DNA from 2 places in the Streptomyces sp. NPDC008137 genome. Region 2 is predicted to be linked to the other one. Evidence: riboswitches for the same ligand, from Rfam matches in the RefSeq annotation. Region 2 holds a riboswitch; the other holds the start of a gene.
What was found. A riboswitch is a leader RNA that binds a small molecule or an ion and turns the genes downstream of it on or off. The one in region 2 is predicted to bind glycine.
Positions count from the first base shown of each region.

Region 1 (14,223 bases), on a different contig from region 2:
GAGGGTGTGGTCGGTCCAGATCAGCCGGGCCGATCCGTAGCGCGCGGCGCGGACGTCTCCCGAGCGCGCGTGTCCCTCGAAGTTCTCGATGCGCGAGGCCCTGCCACAGATCTCGCCGAGCCGGGCACTGGACCCGGAGTCCCTGATCTCCTGATAGGTCATGGTCTTGAGGTACTTGCCGACCCAGAGGCCGCCGGTGTAGCGGGCCGCTCCCAGGGTGGGCAGCACGTGGTTGGTGCCGATGACCTTGTCGCCGTACGCGACGCACGTCTTGTCCCCGAGGAACAGGGCGCCGTAGTTGCGCATCCGGTGCAGGGCCTCGCGAGGCTCGGCGGTCAGGATCTGGACGTGCTCGCTGGCGTACTGATCGGCGAGTTCGTAGGCGGCGTCCAGGGTGGGGACCACGATCACCTCGCCGTGGTCGCGCCAGGCACGCCCGGCGACGTCTCCGGTGGGCAGGCCGGGCAGCAGCTCTTCCACCCAGGCGATGGTCCGCCTGCCCACCTCCTCGGACGTCGTGACGAGAACCGTCGGGGAGTCGGGTCCGTGCTCGGCCTGGGACAGCAGGTCCGTCGCCACCACGAACGGGTCCGCGGTGTCGTCCGCGACGATCAGTACTTCCGTCGGCCCGGCGAAGAGGTCGATCCCGACCTCGCCGAAGAGCTGGCGCTTGGCCTCCGCCACATAGGCGTTGCCGGGGCCGGCGAGCATGTCGACCGCGTCGATCGTCTCGGTGCCCAGCGCCAGGGCCGCCACGGCCTGGACACCGCCCATGACGTAGATCTCGTCGGCGCCGGCCAGGTGCATCGCGGCGATGCTGACGGGCGGCGGAGCCCCTCGGTCCGGCGGAGTCGTGGCGGCGACCCGCTCGACACCTGCGACCTTGGCCGTCAGGACGGTCATGTGGGCCGACGCGGTGAGGGGGTAGCGGCCGCCGGGAACGTAGGCGCCGGCCGCGCCGATGGGGATGTTGCGCTGCCCCAGGAACACGCCGGGCAGCGTCTCGACCTCGAAGTCGGTGAGGGAGTCCCGCTGCGCCTGGGCGAAGCCGCGGACCTGCGTCTGGACGAACCGCAGGTCGTCGAGGACCGTCTCGGGGACGGAGGAGACGACGGATGCGATCTGGTCGGGACCGAGCCGATAGGACTCCGGGCTCCAGTCGTCGAACTTCTGCGACCAGCGGCGCACGGCGGCGTCCCCGTTGGCCCGTACGTCGGCGATCACGTCCGCGACGGTCTCGACGATTTCCGGACGGCTGGTCCGCGACGTCTTCACGGCGACAGGAGCCTTGATGGTCTTGTGTTGTGCTGACACTCTGCACTCCTTGCACGGGGTCGTGCCTGCGGGCTTGACCTGAAGTCTGGGGAAACAAGGAGTGGGACGACAGGCACAGTGTGTGCAATATTGGCCCTGGATCGTGCACACATCGAGGTAGTGGTTCATGGCTGAAGTCCTGACGGTTCGCGCCGCCCTGGAGCTCGAGGTGTTCACGCGCACCGCCGTGCGTGTGTATGCCGGGGAAAGGAATCTGGATCGTCCCGTGCGCTGGGTGCACACCGGGGAGATCCCGGACATCCATCGCTTTCTCACGGGTCAGGAGATGCTGCTGACGGCCGGCCTCGGCATGGGCGCGACAGCGCTCGAGCAGCGGGCGTTCATCCGACGGCTCGCGGACGCCCACGCGGCCGTGCTCGTCGTCGAACTGGCCGGGCGCATGTTCGACTCCATGCCGGAGGCCGTGATCGAGGAGGCCGAGGCGGTCGGCCTGCCCCTGGTGGGACTCACCGACGAGATTCCCTTCGTCGAGACGTCGGCCCAGGTCCACGAGGTCCTGGTCGGGATGCGCGTCAAGCAGCTGATCGCCGAAGAGGCCACCAGCCAGGCGTTCATGGATCTGCTCCTGGCGGACGAGGACTACGTCGGCGTGGTCAGGGAACTGGCCCGTCGCACCGGGCACCCCGTGGTGCTGGAGGACGTCGCCCACCAGATGCTGGCGTACGGAGGAGCGACGCCGGAGGCCGACCGGGTCGTGGACGAGTGGAGTGCGCATTCCCGGGCGATTCACGAACGCCACTCCTCTCTCGCGGCGCAGCGCCCCGGGGTCCCGACCGCCTCGGCGGCATCGTTCCGCGAGGTCGCGCCGTGCGCCCGCCAGCCCGTGGTGCTCCGGGGCGAGTCGTGGGGGTGGATCCACCTTCTGCACGGTGGAAAGCAGCCGAGCCCGCCCGAACTGCGCACGCTGGAGCGGGCCGCCGCGGCCGTGGCGATCTCGCTGCTGAGCGAACGGGAGAGCGGCGCGCGCGCATCCCAGCGCCAGACGGCGCTGCTCAACCGGCTTCTGCTGGGCGACATCACAGGAGAGCGGTTCGTGACCCTCAGTCTGGCGCTCGGCCAGGACCTGCGCGGACGGGACCTGATCGTCGTCACGGCATGGGCGGGGGACGAGGAGCCGGTCAAGGACCATCTCCTCGCCCGTCTTCTGGAGGAGGCAGGCTGGCCCGCCGTCGTGGGCGACACCGGAGACTTCGACGTGGCGGTCGTGGGCCTGCCCGCCCGCGTCGACGCCGGCCAAGTGCAGACCCTGCTGGCCGATCACGGGGTAAGGGGTGGCATCAGCCGCGTCGTGGAGCCGGCGGTGCTTCCGCTGGCCCTGCGCCAGAGCCGCAGCGCGGCGTCCGTCGCGGCGGCGGCCTCGACCACGGAAGTGCGTCACTTCGACGATCTGGGAGCTCTGCGCCTCCTCGTCGCCCTCTCCGAAGGCCCCGAACTCAGGCGCTACGTCGAGGACGAACTCGGTCCGCTCCTCGAGCACGACGCACTGGCGAAGAACCCTCTGCTGCCCACCCTCCGCACGTTCCTCGACTGCGGTGGCAACAAGGCCCGGGCGGCGGAGGAGCTCTTCATCCAGCGACGCACCCTCTACCACCGCCTCGACAGACTCTCCGAGATCCTCGGCCTGGACCTCACGCAGGTCAGTAACCAGCAGCGGCTGCAATTGGCCGTGCGCGGACACGACCTGCTGCGCAAGCCGACGCTGCGGCGGACCTGACCTGCGCGAGAGACCTGACCTGCGGCAGATCCGGCCGCTGCGACGTCAGTCCTTCGTCGCTCTGGCCAAGGACGGGGCGATGCGCAGGGCGTTCGCGCCGATCGTCAGGGCCGGGTTGAGCGCCGCGGAGGACGGGAAGAACGACGAGTCGGCCACCCAGAGGTTCTCGACGTCATGGCTGCGGCACAGAGGGTCCAGCACGCTCTGCGCCGGGTCGTGACCCGCCACGGCCGTTCCGCACATGTGGGAGTTGGTCTCGATGCCCATGCGCTGGGTGAAGATCAGCGGATACCCGGACTTGCGGACCGCCCGGGTCACCCGGCGCACGAGTTCGTGGTGGGGCGCGACGTTGGTCGGCGTCCAGTCGATGAGGATGCGGTCGCCGTCCACCCGTACCCGGTTGTTCCGGGACGGGAGGTCCTCGGTCGTCAGGTAGATGTCGAGGCTTCTGCCCGCCATGAACTTCAGGGCCCACGTCGGTGCCCACGGACGCGCGGGCTTGAGCATGGGGGCCTGCAGCTTGCCCAGCATCTGGAGGTTCCCCAGCGGGAAACGCGTCCCCGGCCCGGCTTCGTAGAAGTCGTTCAGACCGAGGGTCTTCTGCCACTGCGTGGGGTTGGTCCGCAGGGGGTTGACCCCGACGAAGAACGTGCTGTTGTGGACCATGTAGTTGCGGCCCAGCAGTCCGGACGAGTTGGCGAGACCCTCAGGGTGCGCGTCGCCGGCCGAACGGAGCAGCAGCGCGGCGGAGTTGACGGCACCGCCGGCCAGGGCGAAGGTCCTGGCGTTGATACGGATGATCCGGCCCGCGTGCCGTGCCTCGGCGGCGACGACCTTCCGCCCGTCGGGCGAGGTGATCAGGCGTGTGATCTCCGCACCCGTGAGGATCTTCACGCCGTCGCGCAGCGCGGGGAGAAGGAGCCGGTTCTCGGCGTCGGACTTCATGCCCGTCTCGTCCGGACAGCCGTCGGCGGTCGTCACGGCGGCGCGATCCGCCTGAGTGCTGATGTTCAGGGCGTTCGGCGTGTGGAACGGGTGCAGGCCCTGCCGGCGCAGCGACCGGGAGAACCGCTCGATCTCCGGTTCGTGCTGGAGCGCCGGATACGGGTAGGGCTTGGAGCGGGGCGGCTCGGTCGGGTCCTCGCCGGTCTGCCCGTGCACCTGGAGCAACTCCTCCATGACGGTGTAGGAGGGCTCCAGGTCCTCGTAGTCGAAAGGCCAGGCGCGCGAGACGCCCTCGTGGTGTTCCACCTCGGTGAAGTCACTGCGCCGGAAACGGGGCAGCATCGCGCCGTAGAAGCGGGTGTTTCCGCCCACCCAGTAATACACACCCGGCGCGAACGGTTTGCCGGTGCCGCCGTCGTACCAATAGCCGGCGTTCTTGTACCGGCCCTTGATGTACATCTCGGCCGGCTGCGAGTTCTCGGGTTCACGGGGAAGGAAATGGCCCCGCTCCGCGACGAGGACGTCGAGACCGGACTCCTTCAGCGCCCAGGCCAGCGAGGACCCGCCCATGCCGGAGCCGATGATCAGGACATCGGTGCTGATCTCCTCGGCGGTGCCGACTGAGACGAGGGCCTCGGGCCGGAGCTCCGGAGGCGTGTAATCCTGACGGACCGGGTCGGACATGAGTCGGGATCCCCTCTTTGCCGCGGTGGTTCGAAGAGAGCCTAAGCAGCGGCGCGGATACAGCACATGCACGGAATGGGTAATGACTGGCGCCCCAAGTGCTCACTTCGTGCATGTGCTGACCATGCCCGGCGTCCCTAGCCTCTCCAGGAACGACGCGCGCCGACCAAGGCGACCGGACTTCCACGGAGGCGAAATGGACAGGGAATCGTATGACTACATCGTCGTCGGGGCCGGCTCGGCCGGCTGTGCGCTGGCGGCCCGGCTGTCCGAGGATCCGGATGTCACGGTCGCGCTGATCGAAGCGGGACCGCCGGCCCGGGGCCGACTCTTCGAGATACCCGCACTGTTCTCCCAGCAGCTGAAGACAGCCTTCGACTGGGACTTCGAGACCGAGCCCGAGCCGCAGCTCGCGGGGCGCCGCGCCTACCTGCCCCGCGGCCGCGCGATCGGCGGCACCAGCTCGATGAACACCATGCTGTACGTGCGCGGGCACCGCTACGACTACGACACGTGGGAGCGGCTCGGCAACCCGGGCTGGGGGTACGACGACGTCCTGCCGTTCTTCAGGAAGTCGGAGGACAACGAGCGCGGCGCCGACGACTTCCACGGCGTCGGCGGTCCCCTCACCGTCAGCGACCCCCGCTCTGTCCACCCCTTGCTGACGGCATGGGTCGAGGCGGCTCAGGACGCGGGCCACAAGTACAACTCGGACTTCAACGGAGCTGAGCAGGAGGGCGTGGGCTACCACCAGGTCACGCAGCGGAACGGCCTGCGGTGCAGCAGCGCGATCGCGTTCCTGGAGCCGGCCGCGGGCCGTCCGAACCTCACCGTGCTTCCCTCGACGACCGCCCTGCGCCTGAGCTTCGACGGCTCGCGGGCCGCCGGCCTGGAGGTCGACCACCTCGGCACCGTCCGGACGATCCACGTCGACCGTGAGATCGTGCTGTCCCTCGGGGCCTACAACTCGCCCCACCTGCTCCTCCAGTCAGGCGTCGGCCCGGCCGACGAACTGACCGCGGGAGGGATCACCCCCTTGCACGACCTGCCGGACGTCGGCAGGAACATGCAGGACCACACCGGGTGTTTCATCAGCTTCTTCAGCGACACCCAGCCGCTCCTGGGACCGGACACCTCCGCGGAGGAGCGGCTCCTGCGCGAGCAGGGCACAGGCCCGATGGCCTGGAACGAGACCGGCGGCTTCTTCAGCTCCAGCGACGACCTCCCCGCCCCGGACATCCAGGTGCACGCCGCGCTGGGCATCGTCCGTGACGAAGGCCTGGCCGCGCCGCTCGAGCCGGGAATGTCGTTCGGCCCCTACGTCGCACGGCCCGCGAGCCGCGGTTCGGTGCGGCTGCGGCACTCCCACCCGTACGCCAAGCCGCGCATCTTCCACAACTACCTCGCCGATCCCGACGACCGCCGGCGGCTGCGCGAGGGCGTCCGTCTGTGTATGCGCATCGCCCGTGAGAAGCGGCTGACGTCCCTGCTGCAGGCGGACCTGCGCGCGGCCGCCGACGCCGGGCTCGCCCCGCTGTCGGACAGCGACCAGGACATCGACGACTTCATCCGCACGCAGTCGTTCTCCTTCTACCACCCGTCGGGCACCTGCATGATGGGCAAGGTCGTCGACCACGAACTCCGTGTGCGCGGGCTGGAGAACGTGCGCGTGGCGGACACGTCGATCATGCCGACCCTCGTCACCGGGAACACGAACGCTCCCGCCATCATGATCGGAGAAAGGGCCGCCTCGTTGGTACGGGCGTCGGCGGGATGAACCCGCCCCTCAGCACTCGATGATGTTCACCGCCAGCCCGCCCCGGGCCGTCTCCTTGTACTTGACGGACATGTCCGCCCCGGTGTCCTTCATCGTCTTGATGACCTTGTCCAGGGACACCTTGTGGGAGCCGTCGCCGCGCATGGCCATCCGGGCGGCGGTGACGGCCTTGACCGCCGCCATGCCGTTGCGTTCGATGCACGGGATCTGGACCAGCCCGCCGACCGGGTCGCAGGTGAGGCCGAGGTTGTGTTCCATGCCGATCTCGGCGGCGTTCTCGACCTGCTCCGGTGAGCCGCCGAGGACCTCGGCCAGGGCGCCCGCGGCCATCGAGCACGCGGAGCCGACCTCGCCCTGGCAGCCGACCTCGGCGCCTGAGATGGAGGCGTTCTCCTTGAACAGCATGCCGATCGCGCCCGCGGCGAGCAGGAAGCGGACCACGCCCTCCTCGTCGGCGCCCGGCACGAAGTTGACGTAGTAGTGCAGGACCGCCGGGATGATGCCGGCCGCGCCGTTGGTGGGGGCGGTGACGACGCGGCCGCCGGCCGCGTTCTCCTCGTTGACCGCCATCGCGTAGAGGGTGATCCACTCCATGGACAGAGCCAGCGGGTCGCCCTCGGAGCGGAGCTTGCGCGCGGTGTTCGCGGCACGGCGGCGCACCTTGAGGCCGCCCGGCAGGATGCCCTCGCGGGACATGCCGCGCGCCACGCACGACTCCATCACCCGCCAGATCTCCAGCAGGCCGTCCCGGATCTCCTCCTCGGTGCGCCAGGCGCGCTCGTTCTCCAGCATCAGCGCCGAGATGGACAGACCCGTCTCCTCCGCCAGACGCAGCAGTTCGTCGCCCGTACGGAAGGGGTACTTCAGGGCGGTGTCGTCGAGTTTGATGCGGTCCGCGCCGACGGCCTCCTCGTCGACGACGAAGCCGCCGCCGACCGAGTAGTAGGTCTTCGTCAGCAGCTCCGCGCCCGAGGCGTCGTACGCCCACAGGGTCATGCCGTTCGCGTGGTACGGGAGGGCCTTGCGGCGGTGCAGGACCATGTCGTCGTCGAAGGAGAACGCGATCTCGTGCTCGCCCAGCAGATTCAGCCGGCCGTCGGTCTTGATCGCCTCCACCCGGTCGTCGGCCTTCTCCACGTCGACCGTGCGCGGGGAGTCGCCCTCCAGGCCGAGCAGGACCGCCTTGGGCGTGCCGTGGCCGTGGCCGGTGGCGCCGAGTGAGCCGTACAGCTCGGCACGGACCGAGGCGACCGACTCCAGCAGCGCCTCGTTGCGCAGCCGCCGGGCGAACAGGCCGGCCGCGCGCATCGGGCCGACCGTGTGGGAGCTGGACGGGCCGATGCCGATCGAGAACAGGTCGAAGACCGAGATGGCCACGGGAACTCCTGACTACGGGGGTGGTGCGGTGGAACCGGGCGCCGCGACCGCTTGTGGCGGGCACGGCGCCCTGAAAGGTTTCTTCGCTGCTTATGAGGTGCTGCTTGTGAGGTGCTGCTTGTGCAGGTGTCGCTGTGCGGGCGCTACTTGTTCAGGCCCGGGTACAGCGGGTGCCGGTCGGCCAGGGCCTTCACCCGGGCCTTGAGCGCGTCCGCGTCGTAGGACGGCTTGAGCGTCTCGGCGATGACGTCCGCGACCTCCGCGAAGTCCTCGGCCTCGAAGCCCCGCGTCGCCAGGGCCGGCGTACCGATCCGCAGACCGGACGTCACCATCGGCGGGCGCGGGTCGTTCGGGATCGCGTTGCGGTTGACCGTGATGCCCACCTCGTGGAGGCGGTCCTCGGCCTGCTGTCCGTCCAGCTCCGAGTGGCGCAGGTCGACCAGGACCAGGTGCACGTCCGTGCCGCCGGACAGGACGTCCACGCCCACGGCCCGGACGTCGTCCTTCACCAGACGCTCGGCCAGGATGCGGGCACCCTCCAGCGTACGGCGCTGGCGCTCCTTGAAGTCCTCGGAGGCGGCGACCTTGAACGAGACCGCCTTGGCCGCGATCACATGCTCCAGCGGACCGCCCTGCTGACCGGGGAAGACAGCGGAGTTGATCTTCTTGGCGAGTTCGGCCGTGGAGAGGATCACACCGCCGCGCGGGCCGCCCAGCGTCTTGTGGGTGGTCGTGGTCACCACGTGCGCGTGCGGTACGGGGTTCGGGTGCAGCCCCGCCGCCACCAGCCCGGCGAAGTGCGCCATGTCGACCATCAGGTACGCGCCGACCTCGTCCGCGATCCGGCGGAACTCGGCGAAGTCCAGCTGCCGCGGGTAGGCGGACCAGCCCGCGACGATCAGCTTCGGCCGGGACTCCTTCGCCAGCCGCTCCACCTCGGCCATGTCGACCCGGCCGTCGTCGCCGACGTGGTAGGCGACGACGTCGTAGAGCTTGCCGGAGAAGTTGATCTTCATGCCGTGGGTCAGGTGCCCGCCGTGCGCGAGATTCAGACCCATGATGGTGTCGCCAGGCTTGAGCAGCGCGAACATCGCGGCGGCGTTGGCCTGGGCGCCCGAGTGCGGCTGGACGTTGGCGTGCTCGGCGCCGAACAGCTCCTTGACCCGGTCGATGGCGATCTGCTCGACCACGTCGACGTGCTCGCAGCCGCCGTAGTAGCGGCGGCCCGGGTAGCCCTCGGCGTACTTGTTGGTCAGGACCGAGCCCTGCGCCTCCATGACCGCGACCGGGGCGAAGTTCTCCGAGGCGATCATCTCGAGCGTGGACTGCTGCCGGTGCAGCTCGGCGTCGACCGCGGCGGCGACGGCCGGGTCGAACTCGTGCAGGGACGTGTTCAGGACGGACATACGGCTACGACCTCTCAGCCGGCGGAGAAGGCGGTGTACTCGTCGGCGGAGAGCAGGTCGCCCGGCTCGTCCGTGACGCGCACCTTGAACAGCCAGCCGCCCTCGAAGGGGGCCGAGTTCACCAGGGACGGGTCGTTCACGACGTCCTCGTTGACCTCGGTGACCTCACCGGAGACCGGGGAGTAGAGGTCGGAGACGGACTTGGTCGACTCCAGCTCGCCGCAGGTCTCGCCCGCGGACACGGTGTCACCGACCTCCGGGAGCTGGACGAAGACGACGTCGCCGAGCGCGTTCGCCGCGTGCTCCGTGATGCCGATCGTCGAGACGCCGTCCTCGGCGCCCGACAGCCACTCGTGTTCCTTGCTGTAGCGCAGCTCTTTGGGGTTGCTCATGGCCTGGATTCTCCTGTACGCGCGGGAGTGCTGGTGAATGCTGATGAAGGGGACCGCTGGTGAGCGGGGATGAGACGCCCGGGACCGCTGTGGCGGCCCGCGTGCCGGTGTCCGCTTCCGGCGCTTGGCCGGTCTCTACTTCTGGCGCTTGTAGAACGGCAGCGCCACGACCTCGTACGGCTCGTGACTGCCCCGGATGTCCACGGCCACACCGGGTGTACCGGGAGCCGCGTGCGCGGGGTCGACGTACGCCATCGCGATCGGCTTGCCGAGCGTGGGGGAGGGCGCGCCGGAGGTGACCTCGCCGATCACCTCGCCGCCGGTGACGACCGGGTACCCGGCGCGCGGGACCCTACGGCCCTCGGCGACGAGGCCGACCAGGACGCGCGGCGGGTTCTGCTCGGCGCGCGCGGCGGCCTCGGTCAGGGCCTCGCGGCCGACGAAGTCGCCCTCCTTCTCGAACTTCACCACCCGGCCGAGCCCGGCGTCGAAGGGCGTCAGGGAGGTGCTCAGCTCGTGCCCGTACAGCGGCATGCCCGCCTCCAGGCGCAGCGTGTCACGGCAGGACAGCCCGCACGGGACCAGACCGGCGCCCTCGCCCGCCTTGGTGAGGGCCTGCCACAGCTCCACGGCGTGCTCCGGCTTCACGAACAGCTCGAAGCCGTCCTCGCCGGTGTACCCGGTGCGGGCGATGAGGGCCGGGACGCCCGCGACCGTGCCGGGCAGACCCGCGTAGTACTTCAGGCCGTCGAGGTCGGCGTCGGTGAGGGACTTCAGGATCCCCGGGGATTCCGGGCCCTGCACGGCGAGCAGCGCGTAGGCGTCCCGGTCGTCGCGCACCTCGGCGTCGAAGCCGGCGGAACGTTCCACCAGCGCGTCCAGGACCACCTGGGCGTTGGAGGCGTTCGCGACGACCATGTACTCCTGCTCGGCCAGCCGGTACACGATCAGGTCGTCGAGGATGCCGCCGTCGGCCTGGCAGATCATGGTGTAGCGGGCGCGGCCGGGCTTGACCCCGCCGATGTTGCCGACCAGCGCGTGGTCGAGGAGGGCGGCGGCCCCTGGCCCGGTGACGGTGATCTCGCCCATGTGGGAGAGGTCGAACAGCCCGGCTTTCGTGCGTACGGCGTTGTGCTCGTCGCGCTCGGAGCCGTAGCGCAGGGGCATGTCCCAGCCGGCGAAGTCGGTCATCGTCGCGCCGAGCGAACGATGCAGGGCATCGAGCGCGGTGTGGCGGAGTTCTCCTGTACTGCTCACGGTCGGTCGTCTCCCAAGGCATAAGGCATGACGGGCGAGGTCGTTCCTCCCCATCTGTCATCGGAACCTGAGAGGTTCGCCATGACCGCGCGGGTCAACGGCTTGCACCTTGGGTGGGGCCACGCCGCTTCCCCGGACTCCGGGGAAGGCTGCGGCCCGCTTTTCAGATGTGCCTCGCCCGCGCGGTAACGGGGCCTGAGAGATTCAAGGGAGGGACTTGCTCCTTCGGCGCCCCAGCGTCGGACGGTGCTGGGGACTCTCCCGCGCGGATTCAAACGGCCGGTATGCAGTTGGCGGGCACATCATTGCACGCATCGTCGCGGGGTGGCAGGGGGACCACCCTGTAGCAGGGCTGTTGCAGGAAGAGGACTAAAACCAGAGACATCGGGCATTACCTTCTCTTTACACTCGGCGGGCATGGGACTCCGTACCTGGCCCCAGGGGAGGACGATCACGGTGAACAGGACCACCGCGTACGCCACGACGTCGGGCATCGCGCTGCCCGAGCAGCCGGCCGCTCCGGTGCGCGCGGCCTGCGGCCCGCAGCCGGTGCCGGTCGTCCGCGATCTGCGCGAGCGCGCCGGCCGCGGCCCGCACGCGCTGCTGTTCGGGCCCCGCGACATCGTCGTGGTCACGGGCCTGCCCGGCAGCGGCAAGTCCACGCTGATGCGGCGCGCCGTGCCGGGCCGGCGCATCGACTCCCAGGACACCCGCGACCACTGGGACCGCCGTATGCCGCGCGCCCTGCCGTACGCGGTCTACCGCCCGCTGGTCCGCCTCGCCCACTACGCCGGGCTGCGTCGCGCCCTGCGCACCGGCGAGGGTGTCGTCGTGCACGACTGCGGCACCCAGGCCTGGGTCCGCCGCTGGCTCGCCCGCGAGGCCCGCCGCCGGGGCGGCACGCTCCACCTGCTGATGCTCGACGTCACCCCCGAGCAGGCCCTGGCCGGCCAGCGCGACCGCGGCCGGGGCGTCTCGCGCTACGCGTTCCTGCGTCACCGCGCGGCCACCACCCACCTGCTCCGCGAGGTCGAACGCGGCGAACTGCCGTCCGGCTGCGGCTCGGCGATCCTCGCCGACCGCGACGCGGCGAACACCCTCCACCGCATCGGCTTCGCGGGCTGACGGCCCTGGCCGGTGGGCGGGCGTTCACGGGCACGGCGGTCCGCGGCGGGGGAGCCGCGGTTCACGGGCAGGCTGCCGGGGGTGGTTAGCCCTTCTCCTGGGGCGGCATCCGCGGTCGGGCGTCCGGGGAGCCCGGGCCGTCCGTCTGCGGCCCCTGTGTGCGTGGGGCAGGCGCGCGCCGGGAAGCACAAACCCTCACCCTCCGCGTGCGGCCCCGAGCGGCGGGCCCGCGTCAGCGGCGGTCGGTGAGCCCGCGAGCACGGTCGACGGCGCTGCGGTCGGCGAACCGCGTGTATAGGACAGGCATCCGCGCGGTCTCTTGCGCCGGGTAGCCCATCCCGCCCGCCTGTTGTCCTGGGCCGCCTGCGTGCGGCAGGCATCCGTGGTCGATGCGCTGGGCACACGGCCCGGTCCGCCCGCGGGGCCGAGTCGTGTGCACGTGGCAGGTGTCTGCCGTCAATAAACCCCGTGTATGGGGCAGGCGTCCGTGGTCGGCGAGCCCGGAAGGCGCCGTCCCGCCGCTCGCGGCCCCGGCCGTGGTTCACGGGGTGGCGGTCCGCCGTTCCCGAGCCGCTAGCCTTTGAGCCACAGCAGTGGTTTCAGGCAGGCGGTAGGCAGATGGACTTCCCGGCGGACTTCTCCGCGGACTTCCCGGCGCAGACGCAGACCCACCCGCACGGCGGATGGCCCGGCAACGAGCTGGAGGAGGTGCTCTCGGCCTCCCTCGGCGCCGGTCCGTCGGCCGGCGGGCGGATCGTCGAGGTGCTCGGCCGGAGCTTCGTGTGGATCCCGCTGCCCAGCGGCGGCGGCCCGCAGAGCGGCCCCCTCGACCTCCCCGGCATCGAGATCGAGGGCCAGGCGTTCGTGCCGGTGTTCAGCTCCGAGGAGCAGTTCCGCCAGGTCGTCGGCTCGCACATGTCGTACACCATCGCCCCGGCCGTGGAGTTCGCCCGTGGTCTGCCCCCGCACGCGGGGATCGCCGTCAACCCCGGTGGTGTGGTCGGCATCCCGCTCCCGCCGCCCGCCGTCGCCGAACTGTGCCGGGCCGGCCGGACCCCGCTGGACGGCCCCGCGAGCGGCGGCCGGGTCCGCCTCTTCGAGCCCGACTGGCAGGACGACCCGGTGGACTTCCTCGCCGCCGCGTCCGCCGAGTTCGAGGCGATCGGCGTCGTCGTCACCGCCCGCCGCTGCCTCGCCGCGATCGAGACGGCCGACCCGGTGATGTTCGTCGGCGTCGAACTCTCCCAGTGGGAAGGCGACCTGCGCGCCCTCCCGCTGGACGCCCTCACCCGCGCCGTCACCGCCGCCCCGCCCCCCTGGCCGGTCAACCTGGTCCTCCTGGACGTGGCGGAGGACCCGGTGGGCGAGTGGATGCGAGACAGGGTCCGGCCCTTCTACCAGCGGTAGGGCAACCGGCCCGGGGGCGCGGGGAACTGCGCGATCAACCACACACGACCCGCACCCGCCCGACGGCACCAAGCTCCGGGCTCCCGAGCGGGCTTAAGCTAGGGCACGGTCGAGGCGTTGTACGAAGGGGCGGTAAAGGTGAGCGCGAGCGGCACGGCCGCGGCCGGACAGGTCGAGCACATGCTGCGCCAGGTCACGCCCGGGCGTTATGACGCCTATGAGGCCCTCCTGCGCGCGCTCGCGACCCCCCACAGCGGCCAGATCTGGATGCTCCTGTGGCAGGGCCAGGCCGGATCCCCCGACGCCCAGTACGGAAACATGGAGGTCGAGCGCTGCGGCTACGCCCCCTGTGTGACCTCCGCGCAGGAACTCTCGGCCAGCGGCTGGAACCGCAGTTACGAGGTCGTCGACGGCATCGACGTGGCCCGCGCCCTCTACCCCGACCACTACGGCCTCTGGCTCAACCCGCACGCCCCCGGCGGCGGCGTCGGCATCCCCTGGCTCGACCTGCGCCGGATCGCCATGGGCCTGGACCGCCAGCCCGCCGGGCCCCTCCGGCTGTCCGAACCGGCCATCGAGATCCCGCAGTTCTACGCCCTGCTCGCGCAGAACGCCCACCGCACCCCGGCCGTCCGCTCGCTGCGCCGCGCCTGGGTGCAACCCGCGCTCGGGGCGCCGTATCTGGCCATCGGGCTCGACGTCTACGACACCTCGCCGCCGGCCGTGGATTCGGTGCGCGCGATGATGCAGCAGTCCCTCGGCGCCGTACCGGACGGGCTCCCCGTGTCGACCGTCGCGATGTCC
Region 1 covers NZ_JBIBHN010000007.1:42,052-56,274, forward strand. Annotated here, with positions in the region: gene hisD (histidinol dehydrogenase) at 1-1,314, opposite strand, end outside; gene ACFZBT_RS13705 (PucR family transcriptional regulator ligand-binding domain-containing protein) at 1,442-3,049, shown strand; gene ACFZBT_RS13710 (GMC oxidoreductase) at 3,095-4,678, opposite strand; gene ACFZBT_RS13715 (GMC family oxidoreductase N-terminal domain-containing protein) at 4,875-6,455, shown strand; gene ACFZBT_RS13720 (L-serine ammonia-lyase) at 6,465-7,832, opposite strand; gene glyA (serine hydroxymethyltransferase) at 7,976-9,238, opposite strand; gene gcvH (glycine cleavage system protein GcvH) at 9,253-9,630, opposite strand; gene gcvT (glycine cleavage system aminomethyltransferase GcvT) at 9,766-10,887, opposite strand; glycine riboswitch at 11,061-11,161, opposite strand; gene ACFZBT_RS13740 (AAA family ATPase) at 11,305-12,012, shown strand; gene ACFZBT_RS13745 (enhanced serine sensitivity protein SseB C-terminal domain-containing protein) at 12,631-13,419, shown strand; gene ACFZBT_RS13750 (enhanced serine sensitivity protein SseB C-terminal domain-containing protein) at 13,558-14,223, shown strand, end outside.
Region 1: another riboswitch for glycine. It lies ahead of gcvT (glycine cleavage system aminomethyltransferase GcvT); the one in region 2 lies ahead of gcvP (aminomethyl-transferring glycine dehydrogenase).

Region 2 (14,223 bases):
GCAGGCGGCCGTGGACGCGCTGCCGCTGGGTTCCGCGCTCCTGGTCGTGCGCCGTGGGCCGAACTCGGGCAGCCGCTTCCTGCTGGACGGCGATCTGACCACGGCCGGCCGTCATCCGCAGAGCGACATCTTCCTGGACGACGTGACGGTCTCCCGGCGGCACGTGGAGTTCCGTCGCGCTCAGGACGGCTCGTTCACGGTGGCCGACGTGGGCAGCCTGAACGGCACGTATGTGAACCGCGAGCGGATCGACCAGGTCGCCGTGAGCAACGGTGACGAGGTGCAGATCGGCAAGTACCGGCTGGTCTTCTACGCCAGCCAGCGGGGCTACTGACCCGGGACTGTTTCCGGGACACCCCAGCGAAGGTCCGTCCGTCAGGGAAGGTCCATGCTTCATACACCGAGCGGCGGTGCCGGGCACGGCGCCGCCGCCACGGACAGTGGGCTGATGAGCATCGGCACAGTGCTGAACGCGCTGCGCGACGAGTTCCCCGAAGTCACCATCTCCAAGATCCGCTTCCTGGAGTCGGAGGGGCTCATCGAGCCACAGCGGACCCCCTCGGGGTATCGCAAGTTCAGCGCCCGTGACGTCGAGCGCCTGGGGCACGTCCTGAGGATGCAGCGGGACCACTATCTGCCCCTGAAGGTGATTCGCGAGCACCTGGAGGCCATGGAGCGCGGTGAGGCCGTTCCGCTGCCGACCGTGGGCCGTCAGCGTGACGGCGATACCGCGCCCGAGGCCTACGAGGGGCCGCCCACGGCTGCCAGAGTCGGGCGTGCGGAGCTGCTCGCGGCCGCCGGGGTGGACGAGGAGGAGCTCACGGAGTGGGAGTCGTACGGGCTGGTCACTCCACTGGAGGACGGGGCGTACGAGGCGGAGGCGGTCACGGTGGCGGCGCTCGTCGCCGAGCTGGGGCGGTTCGGGATCGAGCCGCGGCATCTGCGGGTGATGAAGGCCGCCGCCGACCGCGAGGCCGGGCTCGTGGACCAGGTGGTGGCCCCGCTGAAGCGACACCGGAACCCGCAGACCAGGGCTCATGCGGAGGACCGCACCAAGGAGCTGGCGGGGCTCACGGTGAAGCTGCACGCCGCGCTGGTGCAGACGGCGCTCGGGGTGCGGTTGCCGTGAGGCGGCCGGACGTGTGGGGGCCGGATCAGGCGCCTGATCCCGGCCCGACTACCCAAACGTCCCGAGCACGGCCTAGGGTTGCTGTGTGAACGAGCTCGATGTCGTAGGTGTCCGGGTCGAAATGCCCTCCAACCAACCGATCGTGCTGCTGCGTGAAGTGGGAGGCGACCGTTACCTTCCCATCTGGATCGGGCCGGGTGAGGCGACGGCGATCGCCTTCGCCCAGCAGGGCATGGCTCCCGCGCGGCCGCTGACCCACGACCTGTTCAAGGACGTGCTGGAGGCCGTCGGCCAGGAGCTCACGGAAGTGCGTATCACGGACCTGCGTGAGGGCGTCTTCTACGCGGAGCTGGTCTTCGCCAGCGGCGTCGAGGTGAGCGCCCGCCCGTCCGACGCCATAGCGCTGGCCCTGCGCACCGGGACGCCGATCTACGGGAGTGACACGGTGCTCGACGACGCCGGTATCGCGATCCCGGACGAGCAGGAGGACGAGGTGGAGAAGTTCCGCGAGTTCCTCGACCAGATCTCCCCGGAGGACTTCGGGAGCAGCAGCCAGTGAGCCCCCGGGGGGCCGGTGAATGCCGGCCTGACGGGGAGCGGAAGCGGTCGTGAGACACCTGGGCGGCCCGGCGGACTATGAGTCAGCGGCAGGGCCGCCGCCGTATACGGGACGGGTGAATTGCCCGCATGTGCCCGTGGCGAGTGAGAGCGTCACACGGCCCGCGCCGAAGGCATTCGGCTAGCCTTTCCCCGCGGTGGGGCACGGGAAACCACTCTTAGGGTGATTATCACTCGGCGTGGCGAGTGTGGCGATCGTTGACGCACCCCGGGTGACTGCCTACCGTCGAGAAGGCAGGTCAAGGACGGAGGTCGGCGTGAGAAGCAGCGGCGACGGTACGGCTGGGGGCGGCCCCGAGCGCAGTCTCAGGGCGAGCGGTCCGTACGCTCCCCCCGGCTCTCGGCTCCTCTCGGGCGGAGGCTGTCCCCAGCCCGATGGTGCGGCCGATCTCGCTCCGCAGCGACCGTCGGCGGTGCCGAGCAGCGGAGGGACGACGTCCATGGCGTCCGAGCAGATCGGCTATCGCGGCCCCACGGCCTGCGCGGCCGCCGGTATCACCTACCGGCAGCTGGACTACTGGGCCCGCACCGGTCTCGTCGAGCCGAGTGTGCGCCCCGCCCACGGGTCCGGGACTCAGCGGCTGTACAGCTTCCGGGACGTCGTCGTCCTGAAGATCGTCAAGCGGTTCCTCGACACCGGCGTGTCGCTGCAGAACATCCGCACGGCGGTCCAGCACCTCCGGGAGCGCGGTTTCCGCGACCTGGAGCGGATGACGCTGATGAGCGACGGTGCGACGGTCTATGAGTGCACCTCGCCGGATGAGGTCCATGCCTTGCTCCAAGGGGGCCAGGGCGTCTTCGGGATCGCCGTGGGTGTGGTGTGGCGGGACGTCGAGAGCGCGCTGTCCCAGCTGCACGGGGAGCGGATCGACACCGGTGAGACCCTCGTCGGGCCCAACCCGGCGGACGAGCTTGCGCGGCGGCGGAACCGGGCCGTCTGACCTTTCGGGACGGTTCGGCACGGCGTTGTCAGTGGCGTAGGGCAGCATCGGACTTGTGAGAACCGCGCCCACGATCCTGCATCTCGACATGGATGCCTTCTTCGCCTCGGTGGAGCAGGCGTCCAAGCCGAGCCTGCGCGGGAAGGCCGTGGTCGTGGGCGGGCTGGGGCCGCGGGGTGTGGTCGCGACCGCCTCGTACGAGGCCAGGGTCTTCGGGGTGCACTCGGCGTTGCCCATGGCGCAGGCCCGGCGGCTCGCGCCCAACGCCGCGTATCTCGCGCCGCGGTTCGGGTTCTACCGGGCGATCAGCGAGCGGGTGATGGAGCTGCTGCGGGCGCTGTCTCCGCTGGTGGAGCCGCTGAGCCTGGACGAGGCGTTCGTGGACCTGGAGGCCGGTGGGGCGGCCTGGGACGAGCGGTCGGCGCGGCTGGCCGGGGTGAAGCTGCGTGCGGACATCCGAGCCGTCACAGGGCTCACGGGCTCGGTGGGGCTGGCCGCGTCCAAGATGCTCGCGAAGATCGCCTCGGAGCAGGCCAAGCCCGACGGGCTGGTGATGATCGAGCCGGGGACGGAGCGGGCCATGCTGGGGCCGATGTCGGTGCGGACCCTGCCGGGAGTCGGACCGGCCACCGGCGACCACCTTCGGCGGGCCGGGATCACCACGGTCGAGGAGATTGCCGAGGCCGGTGAGGACGAACTGGTCCGGCTGCTGGGGAAGGCGCACGGGCACGGGCTCTACGCCATGGCTCTTGCCCGGGACGACCGGCCCGTGGTGGCGGAGCGGGAAGCGAAGTCTGTGTCGGTCGAGGACACCTACGACGTGGACATCCACGACCGGCTTCGGGTCGGGCTGGAGGTGCAGCGGCTCGCCGACCGCTGTGTGCGGCGGCTGCGCGGGGCCGGGCTGTCCGGGCGGACCATCGTGCTGAAGGTGCGGCGGTACGACTTCTCGACACGCACCCGGTCCGAGACGCTGCGCGGGCCGACGGACGATCCCGGGGTGATCCGTGAGGCGGCGGCCAGACTGCTGGACTCGGTCGACACGACGGGCGGGGTGCGGCTGCTCGGCGTGGGGGTGAGCGGGCTCGCCGACTACACGCAGGAGGACCTGTTCGCGCAGGCGGCCGGGGAGCGGGCGGTCGCGGAGGGCCCGGTCGAGGAACACGCGGCTGCGCCAGTGGAGGTGCAGCCCGCGCCGGCCGAGCGGCGTTGGCCCGCCGGGCACGATGTGCGGCACGCCGGATTCGGGCACGGGTGGGTGCAGGGCAGTGGCCTGGGGCGGGTCACCGTACGGTTCGAGACGCCCGACTCGGAGCCCGGGCGGGTGCGGACCTTCCGGGTCGACGATCCGGAGCTGGAGCCGGCGGATCCGCTGCCTTTGGTGTTACGAGAGTCTGAGGGGGGCGATGGGCCGGATGGTGACTCCGGGGGTGTGGGGCTGCGCTCCGCAGCTCCTTAGAAGGTTTGCCGGGGCTTCAGGCCGTCTCGTCCGTGCCCGCCAGCTTGCCGAACTGGTGGTCCTGAAGCGGGGGAGGGGCGGCGACGTCTAGGCCGTAGTGGTGGTAGAGCTGGAGTTCCTGCTCCGGGGAGAGGTGGCGGCCCACGCCGAAGTCGGGGGCGTCCTTGATCAGGGCGCGGTCGAAGGGCACGTGGAGGGCGCCGTCGATCAGCTCGCTGGGTTCGAGGGGGACGAACGCGTCCCGGCTGAACAGGCCGGTCCGTATGGCCGCCCACTCCGGGACGCCGGTGGCGTCGTCGAGGTAGACCTCGTCGATCGTGCCGATCCTGGTCCCGTTGCGGTCGAACGCCTTGCGGCCGATCAGGTTGCGCGGATCGATATCGGTTCGCACGGGCCCTCCACATGGTCGCAACTCATCCGTAACCACTACAAAACGGCACAATCGAGGAGGCGGCCACTCGAAGGTTCGTGCGTTGACCGCGCTGGTAGGCTGACAACGGCTGCTGACCCCGTGCGGGAGAGTCCTCCAGACACCATCGGAGGCGCCGAAGGAGCAAATCCTCCCCGGAATCTCTCAGGCCCACGTACCGCACGGACGAGGTCACTCTGGAAAGCAGGGCGGATGTCACGGCTTCCGCCCTCACCGACGGTGAAAGCCGGAGGCCTTCGGGCGATCCGGTGAAGCTCTCAGGTTGACATGACAGAGGGGGAGGCCGTCCGGGTACCCGTGTCGTGGTGCCCCTCGAAGGTCGTGTCAGACCAGGAGGCCTCCGCATATGACCGCCCATCGCATTCCGCTCTCCGAACTCGAAGAGGCAGTCCCCTTCGAGCAGCGCCACATCGGCCCCGACCACGAGGCGTGCGCCAAGATGCTCGCGCACGTCGGCTACGGCTCGCTGGACGAGCTCACGGTCGCCGCCGTCCCGGCCGTGATCAAGAGCGCCGAGGCGCTGGACCTGCCGGGCGCACGCAGCGAGGCCGAGGTGATCGCCGAGCTGCGCTCCCTCGCCGACCGGAACCAGGTCCTCGGCTCCATGATCGGGCTCGGCTACTACGGCACGTTCACGCCGCCGGTCGTCATGCGCAACGTCATGGAGAACCCGTCCTGGTACACGGCCTACACGCCGTACCAGCCGGAGATCTCGCAGGGCCGGCTCGAGGCGCTGCTCAACTTCCAGACCATGGTCGCCGACCTGACCGGACTGCCGACCTCCGGCGCCTCCCTGCTCGACGAGGGCACCGCGGCGGCCGAGGCCATGGCGCTGTCGCGGCGGCTGGGCAAGAACAAGAAGGGCCTGTTCCTGGTCGACGCGGACGCGCTGCCGCAGACCATCGCCGTGATCGAGACCCGGGCCGAGCCGACCGGAGTCGAGGTCGTCGTCGCCGACCTGAGTGACGGCATCCCCGCCGAGGTCGCCGAGCGCGAGATCAACGGCGTGCTGATCCAGTACCCGGGCGCCTCCGGAGCCGTACGGGACATCAAGCCGGTCATCGACCAGGCGCACGGACTCGGGGCACTGGTCACCGTCGCCGCCGATCTGCTCGCGCTCACCCTGCTGAAGTCGCCCGGTGAGCTCGGCGCGGACATCGCGGTCGGGACGACGCAGCGGTTCGGCGTGCCGATGGGCTTCGGCGGACCGCACGCCGGTTACATGGCCGTCGGGGAGAAGATGGCGCGCAGCCTGCCCGGGCGGCTCGTCGGCGTGTCCGTGGACGCCGACGGGAACAAGGCCTACCGGCTGGCGCTGCAGACGCGTGAGCAGCACATCCGTCGTGAGAAGGCCACCAGTAACATCTGTACGGCTCAGGTGCTGCTCGCCGTGATGGCCGGTATGTACGCCGTCTACCACGGGCCGGAGGGCCTGAAGAGCATCGCGCGGCGCACCCACCGGTATGCCACGGTCCTCGCCGCCGGGCTCGTGAACGGTGGTGTCGAGGTCGTGCACGGGGCCTACTTCGACACCCTGACCGCGCGCGTCGAGGGCCGGGCCGCCGAGGTCGTGGCCGCCGCGGAGCGGAACGGGGTCAACCTCCGTCTCGTCGACGCCGACCACGTCTCGATCTCCTGCGACGAGACCACGACGCGGGCCCAGCTGCGTGCCGTCTGGGCCGCGTTCGGGGTCGAGGGCGTCGTCGAGGCGCTGGACGCCGCCACGGAGGACGGGCTTCCGGGTGCCCTGCTGAGGTCCGACGAGTACATGACCCACCCGGTCTTCCACCAGTACCGCTCCGAGACCGCCATGCTGCGCTACCTGCGCCGGCTGGCCGACCGTGACTATGCGCTCGACCGCGGCATGATCCCGCTGGGCTCCTGCACCATGAAGCTCAACGCGACCACGGAGATGGAGCCGGTCACCTGGCCCGAGTTCGGGCAGCTGCACCCCTTCGCGCCCGCGGCGCAGGCGGAGGGCTACCTCACGCTCATCCACGAGCTGGAGGAACGCCTCGCCGAGGTCACCGGGTACGACAAGGTGTCCCTCCAGCCGAACGCCGGGTCGCAGGGTGAGCTCGCCGGTCTGCTCGCTGTCCGTGGGTACCACCGGGCCAACGGGGACGAGCAGCGGACCGTGTGCCTGATCCCCTCGTCCGCGCACGGCACCAACGCCGCGAGCGCGGTGATGGCGGGTATGAAGGTCGTCGTCGTCAGGACCGCCGAGGACGGCGAGATCGACGTCGAGGACCTGCGGGCGAAGATCGAGCAGCACCGTGACGAGCTGGCCGTGCTGATGATCACCTACCCGTCCACGCACGGCGTGTTCGAGGAGCACGTCTCCGAGATCTGCGCGCAGGTGCACGAGGCGGGCGGGCAGGTCTACGTCGACGGGGCCAACCTCAACGCGCTCGTGGGGCTCGCCAAGCCGGGGCACTTCGGCGGGGACGTGTCGCATCTGAACCTGCACAAGACCTTCTGCATCCCGCACGGCGGTGGCGGGCCCGGCGTAGGTCCGGTGGCGGTGCGCGAGCACCTCGCGCCGTATCTGCCGAACCATCCGCTGCAGCCCGAGGCGGGCCCGGAGACCGGGGTCGGCCCCATCTCCGCGGCGCCGTGGGGCTCGGCCGGCATCCTGCCGATCTCGTGGGCGTACGTCCGGCTGATGGGCGGCGAGGGGCTGAAGCGGGCCACGCAGGTGGCGGTGCTCAGCGCCAACTACATCGCCAAGCGGCTTGAGCCGCACTACCCGGTGCTCTACACCGGCCCGGGCGGGCTCGTCGCGCACGAGTGCATCATCGACCTGCGGCCGCTGACCAAGGCGACCGGCGTGAGCGTCGACGACGTGGCCAAGCGGCTGATCGACTACGGCTTCCACGCGCCGACGATGTCGTTCCCGGTGGCCGGGACGCTGATGATCGAGCCGACCGAGTCGGAGGACCTGGCCGAGCTGGACCGGTTCTGCGAGGCGATGATCGCCATCCGCGCGGAGATCGAGAAGGTCGGCTCCGGTGAGTGGCCCGCGGACGACAACCCGCTGCGGGGCGCCCCGCACACCGCCGGCGCGCTCGCCGGGGAGTGGGAGCACGCCTACAGCCGTGAGGAGGCCGTCTTCCCGGCCGGAGTCGCGGCCTCCGACAAGTACTGGCCGCCGGTGCGGCGCATCGACCAGGCCTTCGGTGACCGGAACCTGGTCTGCTCCTGCCCGCCGCTGGACGCGTACGAGGACTGATCGACCGGCAGGTCAGAGGGAGGGGCTCCGCCACGCGGGGCCCCTCCGTCGTGCGGGGGCTCTCCGTCGTGCGGGGGCGAGTGACACCTCGGTCGACTTGATCAGGGCGACGACCTGGGTTCCGGGCGACGGGCGGAGGTCCTCTGCGGCGTCCTTGGTGATCGCCGCCGCCAGTTCGCTGCCCTCCACGGTGATCCGGGGTGCAGATCGAGTTCGGACGCGGAGACCGTGGTGAGGTCGGCGCGAATCTGGTCGCCGTGTGTCTGTCCTGGAAGACGACGCCCACCGGACGGGACTCGGGCGGGGGACGGTCCAGCCGCGTGCCGTCCAGTGCCGGACGGCCCGACGTGAGCGGCGCGAGGTCCGCGAGCGCGCGCAGGGCGGTGGTCTTGCCCGCGCCGTTTGGGGGCGAGCAGTGCGATGACGTCGCCAGGGAGGGGCGGCGGTGACCGGACTGACGGGTGTGATGTGCGTTCGTAGGGGGATCAGACGTGGTCGATGTGGACGTTCGTCGATTTCACGCGGGCCGTCGCCTCCATGCCCACCTCCAGGCCCAGTTGTTGCGGGCCGAGGTATAGGGGGCGTCCCTTTCGGCGGTGCCGGACCCGGCGAGTTCGACCGAGAAGGCGGCAGGTCCCGTCCGTCGACGAGCCGTCGACCGGCCTCGTCGCGGTGGGTGGTGACGCGGCCCGCGTCCGCCCAGCGCCGGGCGGTGCCCGGGCTCACGCCGAGCAGTCGTGCTGCCGGGCCGATCGTGTAGGACTGCATGCCGGTCACGAAAGGGGGCGGGAGAGTTCTCGCGAACCGGGGGATCGCCCGAGGTCGTGGGCGGGTGCCCCGTCGTGGGCGAAGAGCTCGTCCGGATCGAGCAGCAGGGGGCCTCGACCCGGCGCGCTACGCCTGGGTGGTGCCTCGGCGCCTGGAGATCCGCTCGTCGTTCGGTGAGGTGACGCTCGACTTCACCGAAGCGGTGATCACCCAGGACACCCTGCACGTCGACCTGGAGACGGGCGGCGGTGCCCTGAAGCCGGTGACCCGGCCGGGAGCTGGAGCCGACGCGCCTGTCGGCCGGTCAGCCGACGTGCACCCGCGGCCGCCGCCTCCGGTCGCGTTCCGCCTCGCGGAGGATCTCGCGGGTCACCGGGGCGACCTCGCCCTGGCCGAACAGGAAGAACCGCAGGAGGTTGGTGAAGGGTCCGCCCTCGGTCCACTCGAAGTAGATGTGCGGCGTGCAGCCGGTCAGGTCGCGGGCGTGCAGCAGCAGGGCGGCCAGCGCGTTGGGGACGGAGGAGGACTCCAGGGTCAGCACGCGGTAGCGGCCGTGCAGCACCTCGCCGCGTACGGTCAGGCCGGCCTCGAACTCCGACGGGTCCGTGACCGTCACCTCGACGAAGACGAAATCCTCCTGCCCGGGCACGTCGTTGTCCTGCCGGATCTGTTCGATCTTGTCCCGGTACTCCGCGATGTCGCGCCGGTCGGGCTCGTTGGCGATGAACCGCATCCTGCGGCTGGCCATGTCACGGACGAAACGTTCCGCCATGCTGTCCAGCGACACGCTGGTCACGCGCAGCTCGAACGCCCGGGCCAGCCGCGACAGCAGGGAGACCAGGATGATCCCGGCGATGAAGCAGGCACCGATCTTCACGCCGTCCGGGCGCTCGATGACGTTGAGCACGGTCGTGTAGAGGAACACCGCTGAGATGACCGCGAAGCCGATGGTCCAGTTCCGCTGCCGGGCCTTGCGGGCGGCGATGGTCACCGCGATCGCGGCGGAGCTGATGAGGACCAGTACACCGGTGGCGTAGGCGCCGCCCTGCGCGTCGACATCGGCGTCGAAGATCCAGGTGACCAGGAAGGCGATCAGGGTGAAGACGATGACCATCGGGCGCACGGCGCGGGCCCAGTGCGGGGCCATCCCGTAGCGGGGGAGGTAGCGCGGCATCAGGTTGAGCAGGCCGGCCATCGCGGAGGCCCCGGCGAACCACAGGATGGCGATCGTCGAGACGTCGTAGACGGTGCCGAAGGCGTTGCCCAGGTAATCGTGGGCCAGATAGGCCAGTGCGCGTCCGTTGGCCTGACCGCCCGGCTCGAACTCCTTCTCGGGGATGAGGAGTGTGGTGATGAAGCTGGTGGTGATCAGGAAGACGCTCATGATGAGAGCGGCCGTGGTGAGCAGCTTCTTCGTGTCCCGGATGCGACCCTTCGGGTGCTCTTCCGTGTCGCCTTCGTCGCCCTTGACGTGCGGCATCACGGCGACGCCGGTCTCGAACCCGGACAGGCCGAGGGCCAGCTTCGGGAAGACGAGCAGGGCGACGCCGATCATGACGAATATGTTGCTGTGCTGGGTGGTGAGGGCGCTGGACCAGTCGGTGACCACGTGCCCGGCGGTGGCCACGTGGTAGAGGCCGACGACCACCACGACCGCGTTCAGCGCGAGGTAGGCGCCCACCAGGGCGACCGCGACCCCGATGGCCTCCAGGAAGCCCTTGAGGAACACCGCGCCGAGCAGCGCGACCAGGATCAGGGTGATGAGCAACTGCTTGTCGTGCAGGGCGCTGTTCAGGTGCGGGTTCTCCACCAGGTGGGTGGAGGCGTCGGCGGCCGACAGGGTGATGGTGATCAGGAAGTCGGTGGCGGCGAAGCCCAGCAGGGTCAGCACGAACAGCTTGCCCTGCCAGAAGGAGAGCAGCCGCTCCAGCATCGCGATCGAGCCCTCGCCGTGGGGGCTCTCCTCGGCCACCCGGCGGTAGACCGGCAGGGCCCCCGCCAGCGTGACGATCACCAGCACGATCGTCGCGACCGGGGAGAGCAGTCCGGCGGCGAGGGCCGCGATGCCCGGCTGGTAGCCGAGGGTGGAGAAGTAGTCGACGCCGGTCAGACACATGACCCGCCACCAGGGCTGGCCCTTGTGCGGGGGCTCCGGTTCGGCGTGGGGTCCGGTGTGGCCGCCGCCCTTGCCCATGTCGGACAGGCCCTCCAGCATCCAGGCACGCAGGCGACTGGGTGGGGTGGGCTCCGTACGGCTCGCCGGCAGATGCTCAGTGGTGGCCATGCAGGGTGCTCCCGAGAGGCGGCGCAGGGTATTTCCGGCCATCACTGGACGGCCCGCTCAGCGTAAGCGGAGCGTGACGTCGTGGCCCGTGGATGAGCGGGCTGAGCGCGTCAAGCTTCCGTTAAGACTCGGCTTCGGACGCCTCCAGCCGGGGTGCCAGGGGTGTGAAACGTGAGCTGAGGGCGGGTGGGACGGCTGTCGAGCGGTCCATCCGTGCGACGGCGGGTGTCCGAGGCGGGCCCGCAGCTGAACACCCTGTGTGATCGCCGGTCGGATGAACTCCGTAAGGTTCGTTAGGTAGCTCGAATGTTTCGTCCCCGCCTCATGCGCTCGTCTTGCGGAGTGATTCACCGTGCACGAGGGGTTGTCACCCTTTGGGGGCTGTCTCTAGGGTGCGGCAACGACGCATCTTTCTGAAGTTCATCCGAAACTTTCGAGGAGCATGATGGGCGACCCGGCACTGTCCCGCCGCGGCTTCCTGGCGGCCTCCGCCGCGGCCGGTCTGGGGATGACGGCACTGACCGCATGCGGCGGAGACTCGGACGGAGGGTCGTCCGGGACGACCACGATCGAATGGTGGAACATCTCCACCACCGAGCCGACCAAGAGCGTCTGGGCCGCGCTCGCCCGCAAGTTCGAGGCGCAGAACCCCAAGGTCAAGATAAAGATCGTTCAGCTGGAGAACGACGCCTACAAGTCGAAGATGACGGCCCTGACCTCCTCAGGGAAGCTGCCCGACGTCTTCCACACCTGGGGCGGCGGAGTCCTGAAGCAGCAGGTCGACGCCGGACTCGTCGAGGACCTCACGGACAGCACCAAGCCGTGGGGCGACGCCCTGCTCCCGGTCGCCAGGGAGCCGTACCTGCTCGACGAGCGGGTCTACGGCATCCCGTTCGACATCGGCATGATCGGCTTCTGGTACAACAGGGCGCTCTTCGAGAAGGCCGGCATCAGTGCGCCCCCGACCACGTGGAGCGGCTTCCTCGACGCCGTGCGGAAGCTGAAGTCCGCCGAGGTCACGCCGCTCGCCCTGGCCGGCAAGGAGAAGTGGCCCGGCATGTACTACTGGGCCTACCTCGCGATGCGCACCGCCGGCGCCGACGCGCTGCAGAAGGCCTACGACGCCAAGGACTTCACCGGCGCCCCCTTCGTCGAGGCGGGCGGGCACCTCGACGAACTCGTCAGCCTGCGGCCGTTCCAGAAGGGCTATCTCGGCGCCGCCTACTCCTCGCCCACCGGCCAGGCCGCCACCGTCGGCAACGGCAAGGCCGCCATGGAGCTGATGGGCCAGTGGGCCCCCGTGGTGCAGGCCGACGCGGGCAAGGGGCTCGGCAAGGACCTCGGCTTCTTCCCGTTCCCCGCGGTCGAGGGCGGCAAGGGCGCCCGCACCGAGGTGTTCGGCGGAGGCGGCGGGCACGCCGTGCGCAGGGGCGCCCCGCAGGCGGCCGTCGACTTCCTGAAGTTCTTCGCCTCCGAGGCCACCGACCTGGAACTGGTCAAGAAGACCGGTGTCCTCCCCGTGGTCCCGGCGGCCGAGAGCGCCATCGCCGACCCCAACATCAAGGCCGTACAGGAGCAGCTGAAGAAGGCCACCGGCTTCCAGCTCTACCTCGACCAGGCCTACGCGCCCGCCGTCGGCCAGGAGGTCAACGACAGCGTCGCCGCACTCATCGCGGGTTCCAAGTCCCCCGGTCAGGTCGCCCAGTCGATCACCAGGACCGCGAAGGAAGAGCAGTAGCCGGCGATGACCTCCACGTTCCTGCCGGACCGACGGACCGGCCCCGACGCCGGCCCTCCGCCACCGGCCGCGGACCGGCCCCGGAGCCGGGCCAGGCGACGCGCGCTGAACTGGCTGACCGCGACCGGCTTCCAGCTGCCCGCCCTGGTGCTGTTCATGGGGCTCGTGCTGCTGCCGATGCTCTTCGCCCTGTACGCCGCGTTCTTCCGCTGGGGCGGCTTCGGCATGCCCTCCGACTACGTCGGCGGCGAGAACTTCACCCGGCTCTTCCAGGACGAGGTTTTCCTGGGCGACCTGTGGCGCTGTCTGGTTCTCGTGGTGCTGTCGCTCGTCCTTCAGCTGCCGTTCGCGCTCGCCATGGCCGTCCTGCTCAACCAGCGCATGCGCGGCCGGGCGGTGTACCGGATGCTGTTCTTCGCGCCGTACGTCCTGTCCGAGGCGATCACCGGAATCCTGTTCGGCATGATCTTCGCCCCGGACGACGGCTTCGCCGACCAGCTCCTCGGCAGGATCGGGCTGGAGGGGGTCGGCGGGGAGTGGTTCGCCGACCCGTCCATGGTCATGGCGACCCTGTTCCTGGTCATGACCTGGAAGTACTTCGGCTTCCACATGATGCTGTACCTGGCCGGACTCCAGGCCGTCCCCAGGGAGCTGACCGAGGCGGCGCTCATCGACGGGGCCGGTCCCTGGCAGCGCTTCCGCAACGTGACGCTGCCGCTGCTCGCGCCCACTCTGCGCATCAGCGTCTTCCTGTCGGTCATCGGGTCCATCCAGCTCTTCGACCTGGTGTGGGTGACCACCGCGGGCGGTCCCGACCACCACTCCGAGACCATGGCCGTGACCATGTTCCAGTACGGCTTCAAGCGGTACCAGGTCGGCTACGCCAGCGCGATCAGCGTGGTCATGTTCGGCATCAGCCTCGTCTTCGCCCTCGCCTACCAGCGGTTCGTGCTCCGGCGCGATCTGGAAGGGGCCACCACGACCATGCGGGGGGACGGAAAATGACATCCCGTCAGAAGAGCGGCCGGAACCTTCCGCTGCACCTCGTCCTGGTCGCCGTCGGCGCGGTCATGGCCGTCCCCCTGGTCTACGCCGCGCTCTCCGGCTTCAAGTCCACCGACGAGCTGTCCCGCAACCCGGTCGGTATGCCCGAGTCGTGGGTGACCTCCAACTACACGCAGATCCTCGGTTCGGGTGACTTCTGGCGGCTCATCGCCAACAGCACGCTGATCGCGGTCGGCACGACCGTCCTGGTCGTCGCGGTCTCGGCCCTGTCGGCCTTCTCCTTCGCGCGGTTCGCCTTCCGCGGCCGGGAGGCGCTGTTCACGCTCTTCACGATGGGGCTGATGTTCCCGTTCGCGGTGGCGGCCCTGCCGCTGTTCCTGCTGCTGCGCTCCCTCGGACTGCTGGACAACCCGCTCGGCGTGATCCTCCCGCAGGCGGCCTTCGGGCTGCCGATGACCATCATCATCCTGCGGGGCTTCTTCCGGCAGATCCCCGGTGAGCTGGAGGAGGCGGCCACGCTCGACGGGTGCAGCTCGTTCGGCTTCTTCTGGCGGGTACTGCTGCCCATGGCGCGGCCCGCGCTCGGCACGGTCTCGGTGCTGGCCGTCGTCACCAGCTG
Region 2 covers NZ_JBIBHN010000018.1:153,554-167,776, reverse strand. Annotated here, with positions in the region: gene ACFZBT_RS26175 (FHA domain-containing protein) at 1-334, shown strand, start outside; gene ACFZBT_RS26170 (MerR family transcriptional regulator) at 389-1,129, shown strand; gene ACFZBT_RS26165 (bifunctional nuclease family protein) at 1,215-1,688, shown strand; gene ACFZBT_RS26160 (MerR family transcriptional regulator) at 2,005-2,688, shown strand; partial or broken gene ACFZBT_RS26155 (DNA polymerase IV) at 2,744-4,212, shown strand; gene ACFZBT_RS26150 (PRC-barrel domain-containing protein) at 4,164-4,538, opposite strand; glycine riboswitch at 4,652-4,747, shown strand; gene gcvP (aminomethyl-transferring glycine dehydrogenase) at 4,924-7,809, shown strand; partial or broken gene ACFZBT_RS26140 (TOBE domain-containing protein) at 7,822-7,995, opposite strand; partial or broken gene ACFZBT_RS26135 (ATP-binding cassette domain-containing protein) at 8,075-8,243, opposite strand; partial or broken gene ACFZBT_RS26130 (MerR family DNA-binding transcriptional regulator) at 8,295-8,577, opposite strand; gene ACFZBT_RS26125 (amino acid transporter) at 8,882-10,861, opposite strand; gene ACFZBT_RS26120 (extracellular solute-binding protein) at 11,307-12,599, shown strand; gene ACFZBT_RS26115 (ABC transporter permease subunit) at 12,606-13,604, shown strand; gene ACFZBT_RS26110 (ABC transporter permease subunit) at 13,601-14,223, shown strand, end outside.